3 regions of the Ochrobactrum sp. PL_is501 genome follow, and region 3 is predicted to be linked to each of the others. Evidence: predicted binding sites of a transcription regulator. Region 3 holds the regulator's gene; each other region holds the start of a gene.

Evidence for each region. The regulator LexA, encoded in region 3, represses DNA repair genes until DNA is damaged. The targets are predictions, from matches to a motif close to TGTTCNNNNTGTGTTCNG.
Region 1: def (peptide deformylase) is a predicted target of LexA. The motif match lies at 3,456-3,473, and genes of this name have one in related genera.
Region 2: AC0TOF_RS13010 (DNA polymerase IV) is a predicted target of LexA. The motif match lies at 3,029-3,046, and genes of this name have one in related genera.

What each region holds. Positions count from the first base shown of each region.
Region 1 is NZ_JBVPGR010000040.1:505,812-510,516, forward strand. Features, by position in the region: gene AC0TOF_RS21910 (LysR family transcriptional regulator) at 1-115, opposite strand, end outside; gene AC0TOF_RS21915 (quinone oxidoreductase family protein) at 211-1,185, shown strand; gene truA (tRNA pseudouridine(38-40) synthase TruA) at 1,199-1,954, opposite strand; gene fmt (methionyl-tRNA formyltransferase) at 1,958-2,878, opposite strand; gene def (peptide deformylase) at 2,878-3,405, opposite strand; gene AC0TOF_RS21935 (DNA recombination protein RmuC) at 3,507-4,705, shown strand, end outside.
Region 2 is NZ_JBVPGR010000035.1:355,213-359,917, forward strand. Features, by position in the region: AL1L pseudoknot at 42-157, opposite strand; gene AC0TOF_RS12995 (hypothetical protein) at 302-742, shown strand; gene AC0TOF_RS13000 (hypothetical protein) at 844-1,122, shown strand; tRNA gene AC0TOF_RS13005 (tRNA-Cys) at 1,470-1,543, opposite strand; gene AC0TOF_RS13010 (DNA polymerase IV) at 1,675-3,012, opposite strand; gene rnk (nucleoside diphosphate kinase regulator) at 3,365-3,793, shown strand; gene AC0TOF_RS13020 (DUF3572 domain-containing protein) at 3,849-4,136, opposite strand; gene AC0TOF_RS13025 (response regulator) at 4,352-4,705, shown strand, end outside.
Region 3 is NZ_JBVPGR010000037.1:77,700-82,404, reverse strand. Features, by position in the region: gene trpC (indole-3-glycerol phosphate synthase TrpC) at 1-774, shown strand, start outside; gene moaC (cyclic pyranopterin monophosphate synthase MoaC) at 778-1,254, shown strand; gene AC0TOF_RS16325 (molybdopterin molybdotransferase MoeA) at 1,339-2,553, shown strand; gene lexA (transcriptional repressor LexA) at 2,791-3,516, shown strand; gene AC0TOF_RS16315 (ComEC/Rec2 family competence protein) at 3,593-4,705, opposite strand, start outside.

The DNA of each region.
Region 1 (4,705 bases), on a different contig from region 3:
CAGCCACACGTCGCGCTATCGTCGCATGCTCTACATTCAGCATCCGCGCCGCGCCCGACAGAGTGCCGGTATCGGCCAAAGCTACAAAATAACGTACGCTCTCCCAATTCACCATTGTGAAATTTTTCCCATACGTTGCGATCAAAACAGCAATTTTTTCCCGTTTCTCTATCCACGATACTGCTCCGGATTGCAACGGAGGCTAAACTGATGGACCACGAGATCATTCTGAACGAGACCGGTGAAGCAGGGCTGCTTCAGACAGTCCCGCAGACACCCCGAAGCCCCGGTGCGGGCGAGATACGCATCCGCCACGAGGCAATCGGCGTGAATTTCGTCGACATCTATCACCGTACCGGCCTTTATCCGCTGCCGTCCTTTCCGGCTGTGCTCGGCGTCGAAGGCGCAGGCGTGGTGGAGGCCGTCGGATCGAGCGTAATTGATCTCAAGCCGGGTGACCGGGTGGCCTATGCAGGCCTCCCGGTGGGTGCCTATGCCTCGACCCGGCTTCTACCCGCCCAACGGGCCCTGATGCTGCCCAATACAATTTCCGCGCAGACGGCGGCAGCCACAATGCTGCGCGGTCTTACCACCCATATGCTTCTGACCGATACATTTCCCGTGGGCCCGGACACGGTCATGCTGGTGCATGCAGCCGCAGGCGGACTGGGTACTCTGTTGATCCGCTGGGGCAAGGCTCTCGGAGCAACGGTAATCGGCACAGTCAGTTCGGAAGAAAAGGCCGAAACGGCGCGCGAGAACGGCGTGGATCATGTGCTCGTTGGACGCGATTGTGATTTTATCACCGCTACCAAACGCCTTACGAACGGACAGGGGGTTCACGTCGCCTATGATGGCATCGGTGGAGAAACTCTGCCCAAAACCGCGCAATGCGTGCGCCATCTCGGAACTCTGGCGAGCATCGGTCAAGCCGGTGGAAGAATCTCCGAGGCAGTCATTGATGCACTTGGCAATCAAGCAGATCTTTCTTTCGTCCGGCCAAGCGTGATCGCTTACATCGACGATCTGGATAACTACCGAAACTCCGCTTCCAAGCTTTTCGACATCATGGAAAAGGGACTGACTGGAACGATTGGGGCAACCTATCCGCTAAGCGAGGCAGCACAGGCCCATCGCGCGCTGGAGACGGGAAAATCATCCGGAAGTTTGCTTTTGATCCCCTAGAGCGCTTCGGGTCTCAGTACGGAAAGGCGTAGTCCACACCGACCAAATAAAGCCCATAGGGCGGGGCAACCTGCCCGCAGGCCTTGCGGTCGCGCGCTTCGAGTGCAGCTTGCAAATCGTCCGCCGTCCAGCGACCAACGCCCACTTCCATCAGGCTGCCTGCAAATGACCTGACCTGATTGTGCAGGAAGGACCGCGCTGAAACGCGCATTTCTATCATGTCGCCATGGCGCGTCACATCCAGCCGGTCGAGCGTCTTGACCGGGCTTTTCGCCTGGCATTGCGTAGCGCGAAACGTCGTGAAATCGTGTTCGCCCAATAGCCGCTTCGCCGCTTCATGCATTGCATCGGCGTCAAGGCGCTTCTGCACCCACCATGCGCGCTGATAATCGATAGCCAGAGGCGCACGGCGATTGTGGATGCGATAGAGATAATGCCTGCTACGTGCTGAAAAACGGGCGTCGAATGTGTCGGTCGTCTTCTCGACATTCAATATGCTGACGCGCTCATCCGCCATGACCAGATGCGCATTCACCGCATCGCGCACCTTGCCCGCGTCCCAATCCTTGGCAAGATCGACATGGGCAACCTGCGCGGTGGCATGAACGCCCGCATCGGTACGGCCCGCAGCGCTCAATGTCAGGTCCTCGCCGCAGAACTTCTTGAACGCCAGCTCGATGGCATTCTGCACCGCATGGCCGTTTTCCTGCCGCTGCCAGCCGACATAGGGCGTGCCGTCATATTCGACAGTGAGCTTGTAGCGCGGCACCGCTTAGAGAACCTTCGTGACCTGTGCGCCACGCAGAAATTCCTGCGCAGGCAATGGCTTGCCGCCGGAACGCTGTAGCGTGACGAGCCGAACGGCACCCTCGCCGCAGGCTACCGTCAGCCGATCATCCAGCACCGCGCCCGGTTCGCCCCTGCCCTCGCCCAATGTGGAACGCTGCAATTTCACGCGCTCGACAGCGCCGTTGATTTCCATCTCGCACCATGCGCCCGGAAAAGGCGACAGGCCGCGAATGGTGTTGTGCACGTCCTTTGCAGGCTTCGACCAGTCGATCCGCGCCTCGGCCTTGTCGATCTTGGCGGCATAGGTGACGCCTTCCTCCGCCTGCGGCTGCAAGGCCAGGCTTTCACGCTCCAGCGCGCCCAGCGCGCGGATCATCAGGTCGGCCCCGATCATGCTCAGGCGATCATGCAGCTCGCCAGCCGTCATGTCCGGGGTGATGGCAACCTTTTCCGCCATGGCAACCGGCCCGGTATCGAGCCCTGCATCCATCTTCATGATCATCATGCCGGTTTCCGCATCGCCCGCCATGATGGCGCGCTGGATGGGAGCGGCACCACGCCAGCGCGGCAAAAGCGAGGCATGGCCATTATAGCAACCAAGACGCGGCGCATCGAGAATGGCCTGCGGCAGCAGCAGGCCATAAGCCACGACAATCGCGACATCGGCCTCGAGGCTTGCGAAAATCTCCTGCTCTTCCGCGTTTCTGAGGCTCTTGGGCGTGAACACCGGAATGCCGAACTGCTCGGCCTTCTCATGCACCGGCGACTTGGTCAGCTCCAGGCCTCTGCGGCCCGCCGGACGCGGCGGCTGCGTATAGACCGCGGCAACCTCGTAACCGTGACCGATAATGGCGGTGAGGATCGGCACGGAAAATTCCGGCGTCCCCATGAAAACGACACGCATTAAAGCACTTTCCCGGATACGCGCTGGCTGGCGAGCTTCTTGAACTTCTTGATGACCATATCGCGCTTCAGCTTGGAAATATGGTCGATGAAGAGCACGCCGTTCAGATGGTCGATCTCATGCTGCAGGCAAGTGGCCATCAGCCCGTCGGCTTCCATGGATTGCGGCTTGCCGTCGGCGTCGAAATACTCGACCTTGACCGTCGCGGGGCGCTCGACCTCGGCATAATAATCCGGGATTGAAAGACAGCCCTCTTCATAGGTGCCGCGCTCGTCGGAAGACTGCACGATCGTCGGATTGACGAAGACATGCGGCTCCTTCGGCTCGCCTTCCTTGGCGAGATCGATGACAAGCATGCGGATCGGTTCACCCACCTGAATGGCGGCAAGGCCAATGCCCGGCGCATCATACATGGTATCGAACATATCGCCGGCAAATTTGCGCAGCTGGTCGTCAAAGCGTTCCACAGGCGCGGAAACCTGACGCAGGACGGGATCGGGAAGGATGACAAGCGGTTTTACAGACATGCGCTTCACGTAATCGCTCGCATGGGAATCGTCAATTACACTTTGCAAAATGTTCCCGTTTTGATCTCATCAAGGCGATACGAATCAGCTAAGCTCTTCCCATGGAAAACCAAAATCTCTTGAATGAGCCGCTTCTGCAGCTCGGCGCCACATCCTTCACGCTCGGCAATATCCTGCTGGCGGGCATTGTCGTGCTGGTGCTGTGCCTCTGCCTTTTTCTGATCGCGGCGGCGCGTTCCGCCCGGCTTCGCGCAGTGGCGGAAGCGCAGGCCGAGGACCGCGCCCGCGACGCGGAATATCGCATGGCGGAAATCCTGAAAGCCCAGGCAGAAATGCAGGGTCGCATGCAGACCATGGCGGAAGTATTCGGCTCACGGCAGGCGGAATTGAACCAGTCGATCCGCGAGCGGCTCGACGGCATGACGCATCGCATCGGCCAGACCATGACCGAGCAGACCCGCTCGACGCATGAGAACCTTGCCAAATTGCAGGAGCGCCTCGCGGTCATCGACACGGCGCAGAACAATATCCAGTCGCTCGCCGGTCAGGTGGTGCAATTGCAGGCGATCCTCGCAAACAAGCAGACGCGCGGCGCTTTCGGCCAGTCGCGGATGGAGGCGATCATCGCCGACGGCCTTCCACAGGGCGCCTATGAGTTTCAGGCAACGCTTTCCAACAGCACCCGGCCCGATTGCCTTGTGCGGATGCCCAACAACGCGCCCTCGCTGGTGATCGACGCGAAATTCCCGCTCGAAGCGTGGAATGCCATGCGCGAGACCGAACAGCCGGAGGCGCGCAAGACAGCGGTCGCGCAATTCCGCCGCGACATGGAAATTCATATCAAGGACGTGTCCGACAAATATCTGATCCCCGGCGAAACGCAGGACACCGCCTTCCTGTTCGTGCCGTCGGAATCGATCTTCGCCGATATTCACGAGCATTTCGAGGCGCTGATCCAGCGCGCGCACCGGGCGCGGGTGGTCATCGTCTCGCCGTCGCTGCTGATGCTGTCCATTCAGGTCATTCAGGCAATCTTGAAGGATGCGCGCATGCGCGAGCAGGCGCATGTCATTCAGGGCGAAGTGATCCGGCTGATGGAAGATGTGGGTCGCCTGGACGAGCGCGTGCGCAAGCTGCAAACGCATTTCGCGCAGGCCAACAAGGATATTGACGATATTCTGGTCTCTTCCAGCAAGGTAACGAAACGCGGCGCGAAGATCGAGGCACTGGAGTTCGGCCCTGCGCCCACGGAGGAACCTTCGCGCCCACAGGCCAGACCGACCGAACCGGGTCAGCTACG
Region 2 (4,705 bases), on a different contig from region 3:
TAGCTCGTCGGAATGAAACCGGCTAATCTCATAATAGGGGATGGAGCAATCAGTAGCCGTCTGCAGATCGCCTCGACCCCGAGCAGCGAAGGGGATTCGTCGATGAAGGTAACCACCGCTTCAGCGGGTAGTCGAGTTCCGCATGGCAAAATACGCGAGGCTTTTTTCACAAGGTAGGGCCTCCGGCAAACTTAGCGCGGCTCAACGCCTTCCACTAAAAAGCGTCTGAGCAAGTGCTGCATTTGCGCTGAGTTCCACTCATCGGTATAAGGTCGGACCTTATATTGTTCAGGAGTAATTTATGCGCTTGGTGTCCAGTTTTATTGCTATGAATCTAACTTTGGTTGCCGCATCTCCGGCTCTCGCTGGTGCGAAAGAAGACGCTCTGGCGCTTCATAAGGCTGTCGTTTCTGGGATGATGACTTATATCGAACTGGGCGAGAATTCAGATGGGCGTTCCAGGGAGCTGGGCATCGCCATGGAGGAAAAGGTGACGAATCCTGTTGCGCGTGCTCAGTCTGACTGGCGACAAGCCGCAGACGCGAATGAAAGCTCCGCTGGGTATCGGGCATACGAAAGTTGTGCCGTCGCTGCCGGTTCCCTCATGAAGGTTTCGCAGACGATATCCGAGTACGTTAAAAGCGACAACACTGATGAACCTGACTATGATCCCTTGTTGGTGACGTTCTCCGAGGATTTGACCAAATGTGAAAAGGAACTCGGAGTTCCCATGACTTTCTAGACATAGTGGTTCAATATGCGTTCCAACCGCTTCAGGGTAAGGAACATTTTCACTCCGAATTCCGTTGAAACCACTATTGGTCCAACTGTCGGAGTGAGGAAATGAAACGTTCAGTCCTTGTGGCGTTATTGTTAAGCTTTTCGAGTTTGGCTTTCGCGCAGGAATCGGGAATGCCGACACAATCAGGCACACAGGAACCCGAAGTGCCGGGCAATCCGCCGCCGGCACCGGGGCAGCAGCCGTCTGAAACTGACAGCGTTCATGTTCCTAAGCCCTCGGAATCGCAGAAACAGGACCGGGTTCAAAAATCCAAAAAGGATGCATGTGCTCCGGGACAGGACGCAAGGAAGTGCATTGAACAGCAGCGCGGTCGTAAATAGCGCTCGTGTTTATGCGGTGGTCTGCCCCCTGAAAAGTGAGTTCGCTGCGCTCTCTAGCCCGAACCCGTCATCATATCTTGGGAACAGGTGTGCGACCGCATTCATTGTTCTGCTCCATTGAAGCAGACACACGCGCCACCAAGCATGCCTGTTAGGTTATCGGGCCGCCTTCCGAGATTCTTATCCTGTTCGCGTCAAACATGTTGCGTTCCATGTCACATGGATTCGTCTGACTTTTTTGTACGTTGTAATTTATGGGAATTAGCTTGCAGCAAAATGTTACAAGGCTAGCCGCGCGAGTATCAACGCGAATTTTTACAGCCAATTGATTTTATTGATAGAAATATTGGAGGCCTCGCCCGGAATCGAACCGGGGTGCAAGGATTTGCAGTCCTCTGCGTAACCACTCCGCCACGAGGCCTTCCGTAAAGCTACTGCCAAATCACTTGGCAGCGCCTTGGCTCGTTCCAATATTGATACAGACTGTTCTCGTCAAGCCGTTAGCGGCAAATGTAGAAAATTTCTGCATAGGTTTCCTCACGCTTTGTAAATTCATTGCTGATCGTCCCGATCTGGCGGCATCTGGGGGCGTGCGAGATTGCCTTTTGAGAAGGTATAACCAGTTTCTACAACGCCAAGCCCAAATTTGTTTCTCAGCCGGTCAACGGCATTTTCGGCGACGGCGCGTTTGGTGGCTTGAGCGTCTACGAGATCGGGAGGATCAGCGCGATCGCTTGAAGAAAGTTCGCTAACCCCGATTCCAAGCAGACGAAATCGCGTTCCATCCAATTCCTTTTCAAGGAGTTGCAATCCATGTCGAAAGATTCTGTCTGCGAGCTGGGTTGGATCGGAAAGCTGGCGATTGCGCGTACGCGACTTGAAGTCATGTGTTTTCAGCTTCAGAACGACAGTGAGCCCGGCTATTTCACTTGCTTTCAGTCGTCGCGAGACTTTTTCGGAGAGTGCGCGAAGAATCGGCACGAGATCGCGAGCTTCCGAGAGGTCTTTATTGAAGGTTGTCTCTGCGGAGACGCTTTTCATATCGTGATCCGGCTCAACCTTGCGGCTGTCCTGTCCACGGGACAGGCGGTAGAGACGCTGTCCCATGGTGCCATAGGCCTTCATAAGCGCAGTTTCTTCCATCGTCTGCAATTGGCCAATAGACCGGATGCCGTCGCTTTCCAGCTTGGCTGCAAAGGCTTTGCCGACCCCCCATATCGTGCTGACGGATCGATCCCGCAAGAAAGCCAATGCCTCCGCTTCGCCAATAACCGAGAAGCCGCGGGGCTTTTCGATATCTGATGCAACCTTGGCCAGAAATTTGCAGTAGGATAGCCCTATCGAGGCAGAGATGCCGATTTCGTCTTCCACCCGCTTGGTGAAGCGGGCGAGAACAATGGCAGGCGGCGCTTTATGCAAACGCTCAGTGCCGCTGAGATCCAGAAAAGCTTCGTCAATGGACAAAGGTTCGACGAGTGGTGTCAGGTCACGCATCATCTGCCGCACTTCGCGGCCAACACGAACATATTTTTCCATGTTCGGCTTGATGACGACCGCATTCGGACACAGTTCAAGCGCCTTGAACATGGGCATTGCAGATCGCACGCCGTGAATACGGGCGAGATAGCAAGCGGTGGACACGACACCTCGCTTTCCACCGCCGATGATGAGTGGCTTGTCCCGGAGTTCCGGATTATCCCGCTTTTCAACCGAGGCGTAAAACGCGTCGCAATCAATGTGAGCGAGGGAGAGTTTATAAAGCTCCTTATGGCGAAGAAGCCGCGGGCTGCCGCATGCATGGCAGCGCCTGACGGTGTCAGATTTCTGCGGCGCGAGGCAATCGCGGCATACACCTTTTTCCGGACTGTTGGGTGCGATGGTGTCAGCCATGAGGACGAACCGTCTGATGAACATAAAAGGAACATCCTTTTATAGCATCGAAAGCCCGAAGTGCCATGGGGATATATGACCTGCGGGGTCTTACACTTGACATTGCCGGGAATATCACCAAGTTTAGCAGCATGAACAGCCATTTTGCATCCATACTCCATCGGGTTCATCCGATCACGGGATAGCTACCCTCGAGTTCTGCCTAGCGCAGGGGAACTCCGGGGGGATGGTTCGCCGCTTTTTAAAAAAAAGCGGAATTAAGATAAGCGCTTTCACCAAAAATCAATCTGAACAGTTTCGTGCCGGAACGGCGCGGAGTTTTATTACCTTTCAACAGCAGTGAGCACTCGCCATGAGCGGAAAGAATCGCAAGAAGCCCAATATTGTCGTCAGCGAAGTCGACTATGAACGCCTGATGGGGTTGGCCAACAATGTTTCGGAGCGTCTGGAAGAGATCGCCGAGGAACTGATGGCCGAGCTTGACCGTGCAAAAGTCGTGCCTGCGAAGCGCTTGCCGCAGGATATGATTCGCATGGGCTCCACTGTGGAGTTTCGCTCCAAAGACGGGCAGGATCGCCGGGTAACGCTCGTATATCCAGGCGAAGCGGATATTGCGCAGGGCAAGATTTCGATTCTCACGCCCATCGGTACTGCGCTGATCGGTCTCGCCCCGGGCCAGTCGATTTCCTGGACGGCGCGCGATGGCAAGCAGCACGAATTGAACGTTATATCGGTTTCGAACGAAGTTGAAGTTGCTACGGCAACTCCCGCTGCTGAATAACCAACAAGAAAGCCCGGCTTGGCCGGGCTTTGCCGTGGGGTTTTGGACCCTGCTTCTAAAGATGCTGGTTCTGCCCGCCCGGCAGGCAGGACAGGGCTTTCTCGATTGTGGACGGATCGCGGCCTGCATCCTCGCAATAGCGCAGCAATGTCGGTTCGTGGGCCAGGAAAAATTGCAGGACGCCGGCGAGAAAGCCGGGTTCGCGAGCTGCCTGACGGATCGACGTAGCCTCTATGCCTGTCAGAGCGAGAAAGCGAGGCAGCAGATCCTTGTCTTGCGCCAGCCACGCCAACGCTTCAATGGCGATCGCTTCCGCATCCGCCTGGCTCATCAGCGTTTTCATGTGGTTTCTCCGCTTTTTCGGTTGCTTCGCCGAATGTGTAACGGTCGCTCTGCCGAGGAACAACGGAATTATTTGCCTTTCATCAATGAAATGAGGTTAAACTATTTGCAGTCTGAAAGGTGGGGGCTTTCTGGGGGTGTATCTCAGTCCATTAGTCGATAAAGAGATCGAGCAAATGCCAGGCTGCTGTAGGGAATAAGACCAAGGAATAGTCGATGCCGAAAAGCGTGATGATTGTCGAAGACAACGAACTCAATATGAAGTTGTTTCGCGATCTTATCGAATCCAGCGGATACGAGACCATTCGGACAAGAAACGGACTTGAGGCGCTAGACCTTGCGCGTGAGCATCGCCCCGATCTGATTCTCATGGACATTCAGCTTCCCGAAGTGTCAGGGCTGGAAGTCACGAAATGGCTGAAGGATGATGATGAGCTTCGGCATATTCCGGTTATCGCCGTAACGGCATTTGCCATGAAGGGCGACGAGGAACGTATTCGGCAGGGCGGCTGTGAGGCCTATATATCCAAGCCAATATCCGTGCCCCGCTTTATAGAAACAATAAAATCC
Region 3 (4,705 bases):
GAGGCTTACAAGCGCGAAGAAATCGCCGCAGCCAAGGCAAAGCGCACCGTCGCTGATCTCAAGGCACGCGCACAGGATCAGGAAGCCCCGCGCGGCTTTCTGAAGGCACTGGAGGCAAAACGCGCTGCCGGTGAATTCGCGTTGATCGCTGAAATCAAGAAGGCAAGCCCGTCGAAAGGCCTTATCCGTCCTGATTTCGACCCGCCCGCACTTGCCAAAGCCTATGAATCTGGCGGCGCGACATGTCTATCCGTGCTGACCGACACCCCTTCCTTTCAGGGCGCGCCAGAGTTCCTGACAGCAGCCCGCAACGCATGCGGCCTTCCGGCGCTCCGCAAAGACTTTTTGTTCGATACCTATCAGGTGCATGAAGCTCGTAGCTGGGGCGCAGACTGCATCCTGATCATTCTCGCAAGCGTCGATGACGATCTGGCGAAGGCGCTGGAAGAAACTGCGTTCGAGCTAGGCATGGATGCGCTCATCGAAGTACATGACGAAACCGAGATGGAACGCGCATTGAAGCTTTCATCACGTCTTCTCGGCGTCAACAATCGCAACCTACGTACATTCGAGGTCGATCTCGCTGTGTCGGAACGCCTGTCGAAAATGTCGCCCTCTGATCGCGTTCTGGTGGGTGAAAGCGGCATATTCACACACGACGATTGCCTGCGTCTGGAAGAATCTGGGATTGGGACCTTCCTCATCGGGGAGAGCCTGATGCGCCAGGCAGATGTGGCGGCAGCTACCCGCGAACTCCTGACCGGCAAGGCTTGACCAATGATGTCCAAGCTCACGCATATCGACCAGAGCGGTGCTGCCAATATGGTGGATGTTGGGGCAAAGGATGAAACCGAACGTCAAGCCACGGCCGAAGGATCGGTCAGAATGAAGCCGGAAACGCTGTCGCTCATTCTTGAAGGGAATGCCGCGAAAGGTGACGTTATAGGCGCAGCGCGTCTGGCGGGTATTATGGCGGCAAAAAAGACCGCCGATCTGATTCCTCTCTGCCATCCGTTGATGCTGACCAAAGTTGCTGTCGAGATCGAGCCGGATCAGGCGTTGCCTGGTTTACGCGTTCGTGCTCTCGCCAAGCTCAAAGGACGCACCGGCGTGGAAATGGAGGCCCTCACCGCCGTTTCCGTCACGTGCCTTACCATCTACGACATGGCCAAAGCCGTCGACAAACATATGGAGATCGGCGGTATCCGCGTGACAGAAAAAAGCGGCGGCAAATCCGGTGACTGGAAAGCATAAAGCGCTGAACTTTGCTCTGGATCAATTCATCCAGACAGGCTTTCTGTTCTAAAGGGTCAACAATTCAGTTCGAGAGGAAACGCAATGTCCCTTCTCCCGGTCGATGAAGCACTGGCCCGCATTCTGAAATCCGCAGAACCACACGGCAAGGAGCAAGTCGCTTTGTCCGACGCGGGAGGGCGCGTGGTTGCAACACCTGTGCTGGCACATTTTCTCCAACCGCCTTTCGACGGGTCGGCAATGGACGGTTATGCCCTGATTGCGCCCGACAACATCTCTTATCCTGTAAAGTTCGACATCATCGGCGAATCGGCGGCCGGCAATCGCTTCGAGGGCGAATTGGGAATCGGACAGGCGGTTCGCATTTTCACCGGCGCGCCAATCCCCAAAGGAGCTGATACCATTGTCATTCAAGAACACACCGAGCGTTCAGGCAACCAGCTGATCGTCCATGAAGGCATAGAGTCAGGACGGCATATCCGCCGTGCGGGCCTCGATTTTTCGCCCGTCAACATCGTCATTTCAACAGGACGCGAGCTGGACGCCGCGGCACTATCGCTGGCAGCCGCAAGCGGCAATGCAAAGGTTGACGTATTCAAGAAACCCAAGGTGGCGATCGTTGCGACTGGTGATGAACTCGTGCCTCCCGGTGATATTCCCGGGAAGGATCAAATTGTTGCATCGAACAGCATTGGAATCGCCGAAATCATAAGGCGGGCGGGCGGCAGCCCTGAGGATAAGGGGATTATTCCAGACGATCCAGCCAAGATTGAACAGGCGATAGCAGACAGCCTGCAAAGTGGCATCGACGTTCTGGTTACGATTGGCGGTGCGTCCGTCGGTGACCGGGATTTTGTGCACGGCGCGCTTCAAAAACTGGGAGTCGGTCTCGACTTCTGGAAAATAGCCATGAGGCCGGGCAAACCCCTGATGTATGGCCGCATCAGTGTGAAAGATAAAATTGTGCACGTCATAGGGTTGCCGGGTAATCCCGTCTCAAGCCTGGTCTGTGGCCTCGTATTTCTTCGTCCCCTTGTTGCCAAACTCGCTGGAACCAGTCTTGACGCCGACATCCGTCCGGCCAAGCTGGGCGTTACCCTGCCCGCTAACGATCATCGCCGCGATTATATTCGGGCAATAATCGAATCATCTCCGAATGGAACGCTGATCGCAAAGCCGTTTCCAGTTCAGGATTCGTCCATGCTTTCGGCCCTCGTCGGCTCGGATGCCCTAATCATCAGGGACGAGAACGCACCTACCGCCGCGATCGGTGATGATTGTCGTGTTCTTATGTTATAGAGCGGTCGTGCGCTCCCATTTTCAAATTACACGAGAAAAAACATATAACTAATTATAAAATATACATTATTTTTTGGACGCCACTTAAGGAACGCCGCGACCGGATCGGATACCGGCCTTCCATCCATTCTCGACGCAAATGTTAAGGATTTTAAAACCATTGCAGAACAAGACTGGAACATATAGTGTTCGTTCTGGTTTTGTTTTTCTCGATTCTTGGCCGGGAGGGTATCGCGCATGTTAACCCGCAAACAGCACGAGCTTCTGCTGTTCATTCACGAACGTCTGAAAGAGACGGGGATTCCCCCATCTTTCGATGAAATGAAGGAAGCGCTCGATCTGGCATCGAAATCGGGTATCCATCGTCTGATTACCGCTTTGGAGGAGCGTGGTTTTATCCGCCGCCTGCCGAACCGGGCACGTGCGCTCGAGGTCTTGCGTCTGCCAGATTCCATCGCTCCGGGGCTCAATGCGCAAAGGAAGTTTGCTCCCAGCGTTATCGAAGGTAGCCTGGGCAAAGCACCACCAGCCCCTCCATCATCGCGCCCCGCCCCTGCGGCTACCAATGACGATACATCTGCACCAGTTTCCGTGCCGGTCATGGGACGAATTGCTGCCGGTGTACCGATTTCCGCGATCCAGAATCAAACCCATTCCCTCAGCCTTCCGCCGGAAATGATTGGTGCAGGCGAGCATTACGCTCTCGAGGTCAAAGGGGATTCAATGATCGATGCTGGAATTTTTGACGGAGATACAGTCATTATCAAACGTGGCGATTCCGCAAATCCCGGTGAAATCGTTGTAGCGCTTGTCGATGACGAAGAAGCGACTTTGAAACGCTTTCGTCGCAAAGGAGCATCCATCGCGCTGGAAGCAGCCAATCCCGCCTATGAGACCCGAATCTTCGGCCCCGACCGTGTAAGGGTTCAAGGCAAGCTCGTTGGCTTGATCCGCCGCTATTAAAGTGTTGGCGCAAAATGCATAAAGCAAAAAGTTCGAGCAGATTGATCGGTCGTTTTTAGCTGACAGCGCTTAAGGGTCATTCGCAGCGATTTTCGTCATCGTCGACGTCTGCTGAACAGCTCCTTGAATTTCTGGCAGGCTGGGATTTTGGTTTGTATTCGCGTTCAGCCAAACCGCGAGCCGGGCGTGAATGGATGCGATGTAGATGCCAAGGACGGCTCGGCGTGTCGACTGCAAACCTTATCCGGTTGTCCTGTTGCAGAGTAGATATCGGTTGCCCCACCTCGGCTCTTGTTGTTTCGGGAGAAACTACGAGTAAAGCCTGGGAAACTCCGTTTTGTTCTGATGCTTTTCCGAGTCTTATCTCCACAGCTCCCTTTAACGCCAAATCACGTTTACTGATAATCAGGATAGTTGAACGACGGCACGAAGCTTCTTTACCGGGAATAGCGAGAATAACCACATCGCCAATATTGCAGGCTATCTCTCGCATTGCAGTGTCTGCCGTATAGGCAAGTATGCGTCCATCGCGCAAGCTGATCGTGCATAAACCATCTTCGCACTCGAACCGATTTCCATCGGTTCCTTCGTTATTCTTGCCTGTCGCCGGCGCGATAAACTCATCGACCAGATAGGCAGTTTTCCAATTGTCGGCTGTAAATTGCGAGGGGCGACTTCGATTGATTGCCAGCCTCCCATCAGCCAGTCGGACCCCCACCAGTTTGGCATCTTCCGATACCACGATGTCGGGAAAAGGCTCACTGACGAAAGCCACGAACCCAAGAACAATGAAAGGGAGCGCCAGCGCCTTCAGTCGCGTCGACAAAACGACACCCAGAACGAGCGCGATGGTCCAAACAACAAGCGTGAGAGAAGGCATGGCTCCCGGATTGCCGTCGGGTGACCATGTCGCCACGAAAGCAGCTATATGACGGACAGCAAAAATACCCCAGCCCATTATCTGTAAAGGCACCCAGTCCAGTCGCAATGGCATTAGCACAAGACCGAAGACGGCAAACGGCATTACGAGAAGAGCTATTACGGGTTCGGCGAGGACATTTCCTACCAAACCAAACGGCGCTGTGTTGTTGAAGTGATAAGCTGCAAAAATCCCGCTCGCCAGCCCGGCAATGAGGGACGTGCCCGCCGCCGCTGTGAGCAGCTTCAAGATTTTTCCGGCAAAACCAGG